3 regions of the Sphingomonas sp. BL-S-30 genome follow, and region 1 is predicted to be linked to each of the others. Evidence: predicted binding sites of a transcription regulator. Region 1 holds the regulator's gene; each other region holds the start of a gene.

What was found. The regulator LexA, encoded in region 1, represses DNA repair genes until DNA is damaged. The targets are predictions, from matches to a motif close to GTTCCNCNCTTGTTCT.
Region 2: the regulator LexA is predicted to act here: its motif matches at 1,838-1,853, upstream of ACZ1I5_RS22175 (DUF6771 family protein).
Region 3: the regulator LexA is predicted to act here: its motif matches at 2,540-2,555, upstream of recA (recombinase RecA).

What each region holds. Positions count from the first base shown of each region.
Region 1 covers NZ_CM145481.1:1,341,445-1,345,184, forward strand. Annotated here, with positions in the region: partial or broken gene ACZ1I5_RS06245 (ComEC/Rec2 family competence protein) at 1-1,788, shown strand, start outside; gene lexA (transcriptional repressor LexA) at 1,793-2,470, opposite strand; gene ACZ1I5_RS06255 (molybdopterin molybdotransferase MoeA) at 2,527-3,702, opposite strand.
Region 2 covers NZ_CM145481.1:4,709,502-4,713,241, reverse strand. Annotated here, with positions in the region: gene ACZ1I5_RS22180 (TonB-dependent receptor domain-containing protein) at 1-1,679, opposite strand, end outside; gene ACZ1I5_RS22175 (DUF6771 family protein) at 1,865-2,062, shown strand; gene ACZ1I5_RS22170 (pentapeptide repeat-containing protein) at 2,230-3,468, shown strand; gene ACZ1I5_RS22165 (helix-turn-helix transcriptional regulator) at 3,546-3,740, opposite strand, start outside.
Region 3 covers NZ_CM145481.1:1,955,189-1,958,928, reverse strand. Annotated here, with positions in the region: gene ACZ1I5_RS08980 (glutathione S-transferase family protein) at 1-307, opposite strand, end outside; gene ACZ1I5_RS08975 (class I SAM-dependent methyltransferase) at 321-1,154, opposite strand; gene recA (recombinase RecA) at 1,369-2,463, opposite strand; gene ACZ1I5_RS08965 (hypothetical protein) at 2,580-3,029, opposite strand; gene ACZ1I5_RS08960 (adenosine deaminase) at 3,163-3,740, shown strand, end outside.

The DNA of each region.
Region 1 (3,740 bases):
GTGGAACGAGCCGAGCCGCTGCCGTCGCGCGATCTGGTGCGGTTGCGGTTGACGCCGGTTCGTGTCGTGGCCGTTCCGGCGCGTCCCGGACACAAGGACACGCGGCCGCTGCCGACCTTGCCGCAGCATGTCCGCGTCAACCTCGCCGAGGCGGATGTGCCGGCCGGGCTGTCGCGGGGCGCGACGATCCGGCTCGGCGCGCGGCTGATGCCGCCACCCCAGCCTGCGGTGCCGGGGGCGTATGATTATGCGCGTGTCGCCTGGTTCGATGGGATAGGCGCTACCGGGCGTGGCTTCGGGCCGGTCAGCATCGTCGGCCCGGGTGCGTCCAGCGGTGCGGGCCTGCGCGAAAGGCTGTCGAAACACATCCAGGCGAGCGCGCCGGGCGGCGGCGGGGCGATTGCGGCGGCGCTGGCGACCGGGGACCAGGGCGGCATCTCCGAGGAGGATGCCGAAGCGATGCGCCGGTCGGGGCTGGCGCATCTCCTATCGGTCAGCGGGCTGCACATCACTGCGGTGGTCGGCGCAGTGATGCTATTGGTGTTGCGGTTGCTCGCGCTCAGCCCGTGGCTGGCGCTGCGTTTCCGCCTGCCGCTGATCGCTGCCGGGGCGGGTGCAGTGGCGGCGATCGGTTATACCTGGCTGACCGGTGCCGAGGTGCCGACGGTCCGATCCTGCGTCGCGGCGCTGCTGGTACTGATCGCGATGGCGATGGGGCGCGAGGCGATTACGCTGCGGCTGGTCGCGGCCGGCGCCTTCATCGTGCTGCTGCTCTTCCCCGACGCGCTGGCCGGGCCGAGTTTCCAGCTCTCCTTCGCGGCGGTCGCGGCGATCGTCGCGCTGCACGAGCATCCGCGAGTGAAGGCATGGTTCGCGCCGCGCGAGCAGGCGTGGTGGCAGAAGCTCGGGCGCACGCTTCTGTCGCTGCTACTGACCGGCGTGGTGGTCGAGCTGTCGCTGATCCCGATCGCGCTGTTCCATTTTCACAAGGCGGGCATTTACGGCGCGGTCGCCAATATCGTCGCGATCCCGCTGACCACCTTCATCGTCATGCCGCTCGAAGCGCTGGCGCTATTGTTCGACCTGGCGGGGATTGGCGCGCCCTTGTGGTGGCTGACGGCGCGGTCGCTCGATCTGCTGCTGTGGATCGCGCATGCCACCGCGAGCATCCCCGGATCGGTTGCGGCGCTACCGGCGATGCCGGGTGGGGCTTTCGGGCTGATGGCGTTCGGCGGACTGTGGGTCGCCTTGTGGCGGACGCGATGGCGGCGGCTCGGCGGCGTGCCGTTCGCGATGGGCGCTGCCTGGGCGCTGACGACGCCGACGCCCGACCTGCTCGTCACCGGCGACGGACGGCATGTCGCGATCCGGACGGCGCGGGGCGGGCTGGCGCTGCTGCGTGATCGGGTCGGCGACTACACGTCGGACATGCTGGCGGAGAATAGCGGGGTGGACGGCGAGCCCCTGTTCCTCGCCGATCAACCAGAGGCGCGGTGCAGCCGCGATCTCTGTCTGGTCGAGCAGAAGGCGGGCGGCCGGAGCTGGCGGATCCTCGCGACGCGGAGCGCCTATCTGGTGCCGGCGGGCGAGCTGATCGCGGCATGCGCCACCGCCGATATCGTGGTCAGCGAGCGCTGGCTGCCCGATGGCTGCCGCCCGCGCTGGCTAAAGCTAGACCGCGACATGCTGGCCAAGACCGGTGGTGTCGCGGTGACGCTGCGTACCGGCCATGTCACCACCGTGTTGCAGCCGGGCGACCGCCACCCCTGGCGGGTGGCGGCGCCCGTCCCGGTCAGACGTAGCGGCGGAGCAGGCCGGCGAGCTTACCCTGCACGCGCACCTGATGTGGAGAATAACGCTGCGGATCATAGGCGCGGTTCGCCGGATCGAGGCGGATCATCGCGCCTTCCTTCCGGAAATATTTGAGCGTCGCTTCGCTGTCGTCGATCAGCGCCACGACGATCTCGCCGTCGCGCGCCGTGTCGGCGCGACGGATCAGGGCATAATCGCCGTCGAGGATGCCGGCATCGACCATCGAGTCACCCGAGACCTCGAGCGCATAATGTTCGCCGCCGCCGAGCAATGCGGCGGGCACCGCGAGCATCGACTGGCCCTCGAACGCCTCGATCGGCACGCCGGCCGCGATCCGGCCGTGCAGCGGAATCTCGATCACGTCGTTCGCCGGCTCGGGGAGCTTCTTCACATTGCCGGTCGGCGCGGCGGCCGCAGCGGCGCCCTTGCGCACTGCCTCGGGCCGTTCCGGCATGCGCAGCACTTCGAGCGCGCGGGCGCGGTTGGGCAGGCGGCGGATGAACTTGCGTTCCTCCAGCGCGCTGATCAGGCGGTGGACGCCCGATTTGGACTTGAGGTCGAGCGCCTCCTTCATTTCCTCGAACGAGGGCGAAACGCCGCTCGCCTCGAGCCGGTCGTTGATGAAGCAGATCAGCTCGTGCTGCTTGCGGGTAAGCATCCCAATTCCTCCGTCGGAACAGACTGGGAACGTTTATGCAATGTTCCGGTGCCGTGTCAAGCGAATGGAAGGATTTCCACCACCTCGCCGGCGCCGAGCGCCGGTGCATTGGGCGCGCGGACGATCAGGCAGTCGGCGCGGGCGAGCGTCAGCAGCATCGAACTGTCCTGAATGCCGGCGGCGAAGACATGGCCGTCGCGGATCGCGGCGCGCAGATAATCCTGGCGGTGGTCGTTCGCCGGCAGGTCCTCGCCGAGGATCGCGGTGGCGGTGCGCGGGAACGGATCGGGCGCGCCCGCCATGATAGCGATCAGCGGGCGGAGGAACAGGAAGGCGGTGACGAAGGCCGAAACCGGGTTGCCCGGCAGGCCGAGCACCACCGCGCCGCCGAGCCGGCCCGCCATCATCGGCTTGCCCGGGCGGAGCGCGATCCGCCAGAAATCGATGCTGCCGCCCGCGGCAGCGAGCGCCGGGCGGACCAGATCGTGGTCGCCGACCGAGGCGCCGCCGGTGGTGACGAGGATGTCGGCATCGACCGCGGCAAAGGCAGCGGTGGTTACATCGAGCCGGTCGGGCAGGATGCCGAGGTCGATCACCTCGACGGGCAGGTCGGCGAGCAGCGCGGCCAGCATGGCGCCGTTGGACTCGGGCAGCACTTCGTCCGTCAGCGCGCTGCCCGGTACGACCAGCTCGTCGCCGGTCGCGACGATCGCGACACGAAGGCGGCGGGTGACGGGGAGAGCGCCGTGCCCGCCGGTTGCCGCCACCGCGATCCGGGCCGGGGTGAGGCGCGCGCCCTGAGGGATGAGCAGGTCGCCGGTGGAGAAGTCGAGGCCCTTGCGGCGCGTGTTCTTGCCCCAGGCGCCGGGCCCTTCGCCGGTGAGGAGGATCAGGTCGCCCTCCTGCCTTGCCTCCTCCTGCACCAGCACGGTGTCAGCGCCGGCGGGCATCGCGGCGCCAGTGAAGATACGCGCCGCCTCCATCGTGCCGACCTCGCCGGCGAAGGGCCGGCCGGCCGCGCTCTCGCCGGCCAGGGTGAAGGGGCCGGGCAAGTCGGCGAAGCGGATCGCATAGCCGTCCATCGCCGAAAGGTCGCTGGCAGGTTGAGTGCGCAGGGCGAGTATGTTGCGGGCGGTCCAGCGTCCGGCTGCCTCACGCAGGGGCACGGTCTCCATCTCGACGGGAGGGGCAAGTGCGAACAGGCGGGCCTGGGCTTCGGTGACGGAGATCATCCCGCATCCCTATCCGGCGGGGCGCCATGGGTCGAGAC
Region 2 (3,740 bases), 1.7 Mb from region 1:
TGCTGCAACGTCGGGATCTTGAACGAGCGGCCCCAGCTATATTTGAGGGTGACGTCGGGATGCGGCGCATAGACCAGGCCGAGCTTGGGGGTCGCGACCGCGTCGATCCCCTTATAGTCCTCGTAGCGGACAGCGGCGCTGAGGCACAGTGCGTCGACCAGCGGCATGCGATTGGCGGCGCCGACCAGCGGCACAGACAGTTCGCCATAGCCAAAGCGGCTTTCCCGCCGCTCGACCGCGTCGCGCATCACCTGCGTGACGCCGCCGCTGGTCGCCCGGACATTGAACGCGAGCCGGAATCGCCGATAGCCGCCGCCCAAAGCGAGCCGCACGTCGCCGCCCGGCAAGCGGACCAGCGGGCCCTCGGCGCTCGCCTCGAAGTTGGTGAGATAGTCGTCATAGGCGGTGCGACCGACCAGCAGGGCGCCGCCCGTGTAGCGCATCGCTGTGCTGACGGTGGCGCTCTCCCCCTGCGTCACCTCGAGCGTCGCCTCCCAGCCGCCGCCGGGCCGGAGATGCAGTGACGGCGTGATCGCATAGGAGCGCACGACCGGCAGGTTGACCTGCCCGAAATAGGTCGCCGGGTCGGTCACCGAGAAGGCGTTGGTCTTGCGCGCGCGGCGATCGGCGAGCTGGGCGTCGAGCTCCAGCGATGCCCAGCCGGCAAGGTCCTGGTGCGCGGCAAGCACGCCGCTGACCTGCCGCCCGCCGCTCGCGATCATCTGCGAAGGATGAAGGCCGCGCGAATAGTCGCGCTGGTCGGCGTAGACCGGCGTCGTCTTGCTATAGTCGAGCGCGGCCATGAACCCGCCGCCGGTCCAGCGCTTGCCGCCGACCCCGGAATATTGCTGCTGGACGTTGCCGCCTTCGGTCGAGGCGCCGACACGGGCGCTGGTCTGGAGGCCATCATAATCGCGGCGCAGGATGAGGTTGGCGACGCCGCCCACAGCGTCCGAGCCGTAGAGAGCGGAGGCTCCGTCGGTGATTACCTCGATGCGATCGAGCGCCGCCAGGGGGATGATCGAGATGTCGACGCCCTGATTGACGGCGTCGTAAGGAAGGCGGTGACCATTGATGAGCGTCAACGTCGCGTCCGAGCCCAACCCGCGAAGGTTGAGCGTCGTCGCGTTATTGATGTTATTGTATCCGCCCTGGTCACCGCCCCCCGCGACCCCGGGGTTTTGCCCTCCGGTGAAATTCTGCGGGATGATCCGCGAGATGCTTGCCATGTCGGGCAGGCCCTGTTCCTCCAATCCCCGCCGCGTCATCACGATGACCGGCGACGGGCCGCTGGCACCGCGGATGCGCGTGCCGGTCACCGTGATTGGCGTATCCGCGCTATCCTCCTCGGCCGCTTGAGGACGCACCCGCACGACCAGCGCCCCAGCCTGCTCCTCCACGATCAGATGGCTGCCGCCGATGGCGAGACGCACCGCCTGCTCGACCGTGAAGCTGCCCCGGACCGCCGCCGACCGGCGCCCGCGCACGTCCCCGTCCGCGAACAGGATCTCCCGACCACCCTGGCGTGCTACGGCGCGCAGCGCCGTAGCTAGGTCCTGTCCGGGCAGGTCGAAGGCCGTCGGCGCCTCCTGCGCGCAGGCCGGTAAGATAACCATGCCGGTGGGGAACGCGGTGGCGGCGAGCAGCGCGGCGCATAGCGCCTTTTTCGAGATCGTCATTCTTCCCTCCCATCGCCGGTTGTTCCGGCGTTGGGGGGATTGACGCGGCGCAGGATCAACTACGGGGCCGACACGAGAATATTTTTCGCTGGCCCTTGGACCGAGCACGACGGAAGCCTTGAGGCGAGCGGTAGCATGCACCCTCCGGGCTTTATGATGTTCCTTTTTTGTTCTAACGATCGGGCATGGATCGATTCGCACCCGACAGCGCGGCGCTCGGCGCCATCATTCTCGATGCGCCCGCCTGGGCGTTGATCGGACTCGCCATGCGCGATCTACGATTGCGGCAGCGCGCGGCGCAGGAGATCGCGGAGACCTTGTTGGATCGATTGGATCGACCCGTGCCCGTGGAGCACCCGGACCAGCTTCTGCTCGAACTGTGACGCTCGCGCAAATCGTTGGCTGGTTGCGCTCGCCTCTCCCTTGGAGGCTGGAGGTTCGGTTCACGAGCCGGCCCGATGCGGATGGCACTCGCACGGTATGGACAATACCTGCTCTAGCCCGCGCCTTCGCACCGGTGGTGGCCGGACTGGATCGCCCGATAAAGCTGATGAGCGTGGCGGTCTGCTGCGCGGCATTGGTTGCCATTCTCGATCTGGCTTTTGACCAAGGCCATCTGGTCTGGCGCTTTTTCATGCCGGAGCATGGCGAGGGACCGGAGTGGAGGGACCTCTTCCAGGCGTTGCTCTTGGTCTTCGGCCTGCCGATCGGCTTGATGCTCTGGCATTGGCGTGACCTGAGCGTCCGTCAGCAACTCGAGAATGCGCGCAAGGATACGACGCTCAAGGAGTTCAGCGAACTCCAGCTGCGCGCCGCCGGCGCGATCGACGAGAAGCTTCCCTTCGGTGCACGCGTTGCCCTTCAGGTCGCTGCGTTGCACCAGCTCCGGCCCTATCTTCGGGGCGAATATGGACCCAGCTTCCGCTTGGGCGCCTTCGAGCTCGTGCTTTCCGTCCTGGACGGACGGGTTCGCGACGCGTCCGGGGACAGCCAGGAGGAGGGGACGGCGGATATAGCGCAGTCCTCCGTCGTTTCGCGCCGAGTACATCAGGCTGTCCGCGATATCGTTTACGAAGAATGGAAGCATGTTTTCACGGAAGGCACCGTGTTCACGCGGCGGTCGCTGAAGGATCTTCGCCTCCCCGACTTTACGCTGCTGGAGAGGATCGATTTCGTCGAATGCGACCTGTCTGGCGCATCCTTCGCCGAGGTCGACCTGAGCGGTTGCAGGTTCACGAACTCCACCTTGGACGGCGTCAGCTTCCGAGCAGCGGAGATGAAAGGCTGCGAGTTCGACAAGTGCGAGATGAAGGAAACGAACTTTGTCGATGCGCGCCTGCACCATACGCGGATTGGTCACTGCGATTTGAGCGGAAGCGACTGGCATGACGCTGTGCTCCGCCGCGCGCAGCTGCATCACGACAACCTCGGTGGAGCCTTTATGGAGGACGTGCTGCTGCAGGAATCGATCGTCTACCGATGCAATCTGGAAGGGGCCGATCTCCGAAAAGCGCAGGTTGCATACTCGGCATTCGGCGCGGTCGATTGGAGTCTTCCGCTTGTCGACGGTTTCGCCTTCGATGCGGACACGGTTCTTGGCGGTGAGCTCTCGTATGACGAGCCGAGTTACCCGCCAATGGATGAGCAGCTACGTGTGATCTGGGCGGCGAAGCCAGAGGAAGAACGGGATCAAATGCGAAACCATCTCTATGAGAATTCCGCATCTAGGGAAGCGCCGGACATGTCTCGCCTCGACGAGCCTATACAGCGCAGTTCGATACCTTTCTGAGGAGGCCACGCTGCGCGAGGCGGAGAATGGCATGGGTGGTCGGTCCACGGCCCGGCGCCTGCGGCGGCTCTGCTCCGTTACCGGACACGCCCGTCTCGCTTGAGAAGGCGGGCAAGAGCCGCGTCAATCTCTTGTCGGCTCCAGCTCTGTCGCCCGCCGAGCAGGGCCGGGTTCGGCAGGATGCCGCGATATACTTCGCGGATGAACGCTGACTCGGACAGGTCGAGATAGGCGGCTGCCGTCCGCTGCCGCATCATTTCCGGCCAATCGGG
Region 3 (3,740 bases), 610 kb from region 1:
CATAATGCAGGAACTGGCGGTAGCGGAGTACTGAATCGCGGTGCGGCTGCGGGCCGAGCTGACCGTCGGCCTTCTCGACCAGATAATCGATGATCGCGCCGGTTTCGGCAATGACCCGGCCGTCGTCGCTGTCTTCGATCACCGGCGACTTGCCGAGCGGGTGCACCTTTTTCAGCTCGGGCGGGGCAAGCATGGTCTGCTTGTTCCGCTCGTACCGCCTGACCTCATAAGGCATGCCGAGCTCCTCGAGCATCCACAGGATGCGCTGCGAGCGGGAATTTTCGAGGTGGTGCACGATGATCGTCATGGGCGATCCTCTCTTATCTGTTGTGTGCCGACCATAACCACGCCGCGGCCGGGAAATCCACGACATCGCCGGAACGGTGACGCGCGATGACGGCCTCGACCCGGCCCAGCATCGCCGCCCGCTCCCCGGCCGGCGCCTGGCGGAGCAGCGACGCAGCCGGCCCGATCCGCTGCAACAGGCTCAGCGCATCGGCGAGCGGATCGATCCCCTGTCCGGCGCGATAGGCGAAATCGACCGGTCTGGCCTCGATCCGCGACCATCCCGCCGCGTCCAGCATGGCACGGACGAAATCCGGATCGGCAAAGGCGAAGGGGCCGGGCACGTAACCCTCAGGCGCCGGCGGCATGTCGCCGATGGCGGCGGTGACGAGCTCGGTCGCCCAAGGGTTGAGCGCCGTTTCCCGGAAACAGGAAAAGATCAGGCCGGCGCCGGGCTCCGTCCCCTCGCGCAAGGTCGCAAAGGCCGTAACGGGATCGGGGAAGAACATCACGCCGTGGCGCGAGACGATGAGATCTACGGGTGCGAGACCGGCGAGATGATCCTCCGCCGGGCCGCAGCGGAAGGAGAGATTGTCCAGGCCGCGCGCGCGTTCGGTGGCGATTGCGATCAGCGAGGGCGAGATGTCGATCCCGACTACCTGCCGCTCCGGCAATGCCCCGGCCGCGGCCAGGCTGGTAGCGCCGGCGCCGCAGCCGATATCGACGATCGTCTTGCTGCCCGACGCCGCCATGTCGAGGATCGCGGCGTTGAGATGCGCCGCCAGCCCGGCGAGGCAGCGGTCGGTCCGCTGCCATTCCTCCGCCCAGACATCGCCGACCGTGCCGGACCAGTCGTTCGCGCTCGTCATGCTTTCCGTCTCCACATTCGCGCGATCAAAGGCCCGCCGGGGCCGCTCTATCCCGCATCCGCCGGGCGAACCAGCATGGCGAAGGGAAATCGCAGCCCTCAATCCCAACCCGAAATCCCCGGCCAAACCCCGTGCCCCACAATATGAAAGGCCCGCCGACGCGGGCGGGCCTTTCCGGGTTTTGCGACGGGGAAACGCCGCGTGAAGTCAGGTCTCAGAGATCGCCGTCATCGTCCTCGGGCTCGGGGCCGGCCATCATCTCTTCGGCGACCTTGTCGGTCCGGGCCCGGATCGCCTTTTCCAGGCGATTGGACATTTCGGGGTTTTCCTTGAGGAAGGTCTTCGAATTCTCCCGGCCCTGGCCGATGCGCACGCTGTCGTAGGAGAACCAGGCGCCCGACTTCTCGACCAGCCCCGCCTTCACGCCGAGATCGAGGATCTCGCCGATCTTGGAGATGCCCTGGCCGTACATGATGTCGAATTCGACCTGCTTGAACGGCGGCGCGACCTTGTTCTTGACGACCTTCACCCGGGTGGTGTTGCCGATGATTTCCTCGCGGTCCTTGATCTGCCCGGTGCGACGGATGTCGAGACGGACCGAGGCGTAGAATTTCAGCGCATTGCCGCCCGTCGTGGTCTCCGGGTTGCCGTACATCACGCCGATCTTCATGCGCAGCTGGTTGATGAAGATCACCATGCAGCGCGAGCGGCTGATCGAGCCGGTCAGCTTGCGCAGCGACTGCGACATCAGCCGGGCCTGAAGGCCGACATGGCTGTCGCCCATCTCGCCCTCGATTTCCGCGCGCGGCACCAGAGCCGCGACCGAATCGACCACCAGCACGTCGATCGCGTTGGACCGCACCAGGGTGTCGACGATCTCGAGCGCCTGTTCGCCGGTGTCGGGCTGCGACACGATCAGCTCGTCGATATTGACGCCGAGCTTCTTGGCATAGACCGGGTCGAGCGCATGCTCGGCATCGACGAACGCCGCCGTGCCGCCGTTCCGCTGTGCCTCGGCGATGACGTGGAGCGCGAGCGTGGTCTTGCCCGAGCTTTCCGGCCCGTAGATCTCGATCACGCGGCCGCGCGGCAGGCCGCCAACGCCGAGCGCGATGTCGAGCCCGAGCGAGCCGGTCGAGATCGCCTCGACCTGCATGGTTTCCTTGGAGCCCAGCCGCATGGCCGAGCCCTTGCCGAATGCGCGATCGATCTGAGCGAGCGCCGCGTCGAGTGCCTTGGCGCGCTCGGAGCTCGCCTTGTCGTTGGAGACTGCCATTTTGTTGTCGATGACCTTCAAAGATGCCGCCACAGGAGCCTCCGTCGCTAGACTGATCGTGCCACGCATTCAATGCGTGTTGGAAGCTCCGTATATGGTTTGTTCCAGGAGAACAAGAGTGGAACGAAATTTTTCTGCAGTCGGAGGATTCAGCGAATGAATCCGGCAGACGTTACCCCCTTTAGGGCGGCTTTGATCGCTTCACACGGCGGCCCACCAAAATTCCATAACTGCGCCCTCGTGTAGTATCCCGACTGGCTGCGATAGTAACCGACAGTACGCGGCGTGCTCATCGACACCTCGAACGACACGAACCACATGTCTTTGGCGTAGGGCATGTCTTTCACCAGGATCGCCTGCATGAAGCGACTGGTAGGTAGTTTAGCGTCCGCTTTGCTGGGAGCATCGGTCTGCAGGATGGGCGAGCCGCTCTCGGCCATCTCATTGTTTGAAATTCTGGCTAGGTCATCGCGAATCTCCGGTGGCAGGTCGGGGAGGCGAGAAGCTGTCGCGGTGGCGTGAATCTCTTGAGCGCAGGATGATACTGCATCGGTCGGAACGACTACTGCCCCGATCGTGATAGCCATCATAGAGATCATGATTATCCCCTATCCCGAAGAACTCACCCCGGCGCCACTTTGCCACTGCAGGGCCGTCGCCACTAGCCATACGGGGCCTGCGGTCTGATGCTAGCGGGCTTGCCGGGATCGACAAGCCGCGCGATGAAGCGTCATGACCCAGGATTTCATCGCCGGCCTGCCCAAGGCGGAACTCCACCTCCATATCGAGGGCAGCCTCGAGCCCGAGCTGATGTTCGCCCTCGCAACGCGCAACGGCATCGCCATTCCCTATGCCAGCGTCGAGGAGGTCCGCGCCGCGTACAGTTTCTCCCGGCTGCAGGATTTCCTCGACATCTATTATGCCGGCGCGGCCGTGCTGCAGACGCAGGAGGATTTCCGCGACCTGGCCACGGCCTATTTCGACCGCGCCGCGGCGGACGGCGTCGTCCATGCCGAGATCATGTTCGATCCCCAGACTCACACCGATCGCGGCATCGCCTTCGGCACGGTGATCGAAGGGCTGCTGGCGGGCATGGACGCCGCGAAAGCCCGGCATGGCATGACCACGAAGCTGATCCTGAGCTTCCTGCGCCATCTCGACGAGGACGCGGCGTTCGCCACGCTGGAAGCGGCCGAGCCCTGGCTCGACCGGATCGACGCGGTCGGGCTCGATTCGTCCGAGCTCGGCCATCCGCCCGAGAAATTTGCCCGCGTCTTCGCCGCCGCCCGCGCCAGGGGGCTGCGCCTCGT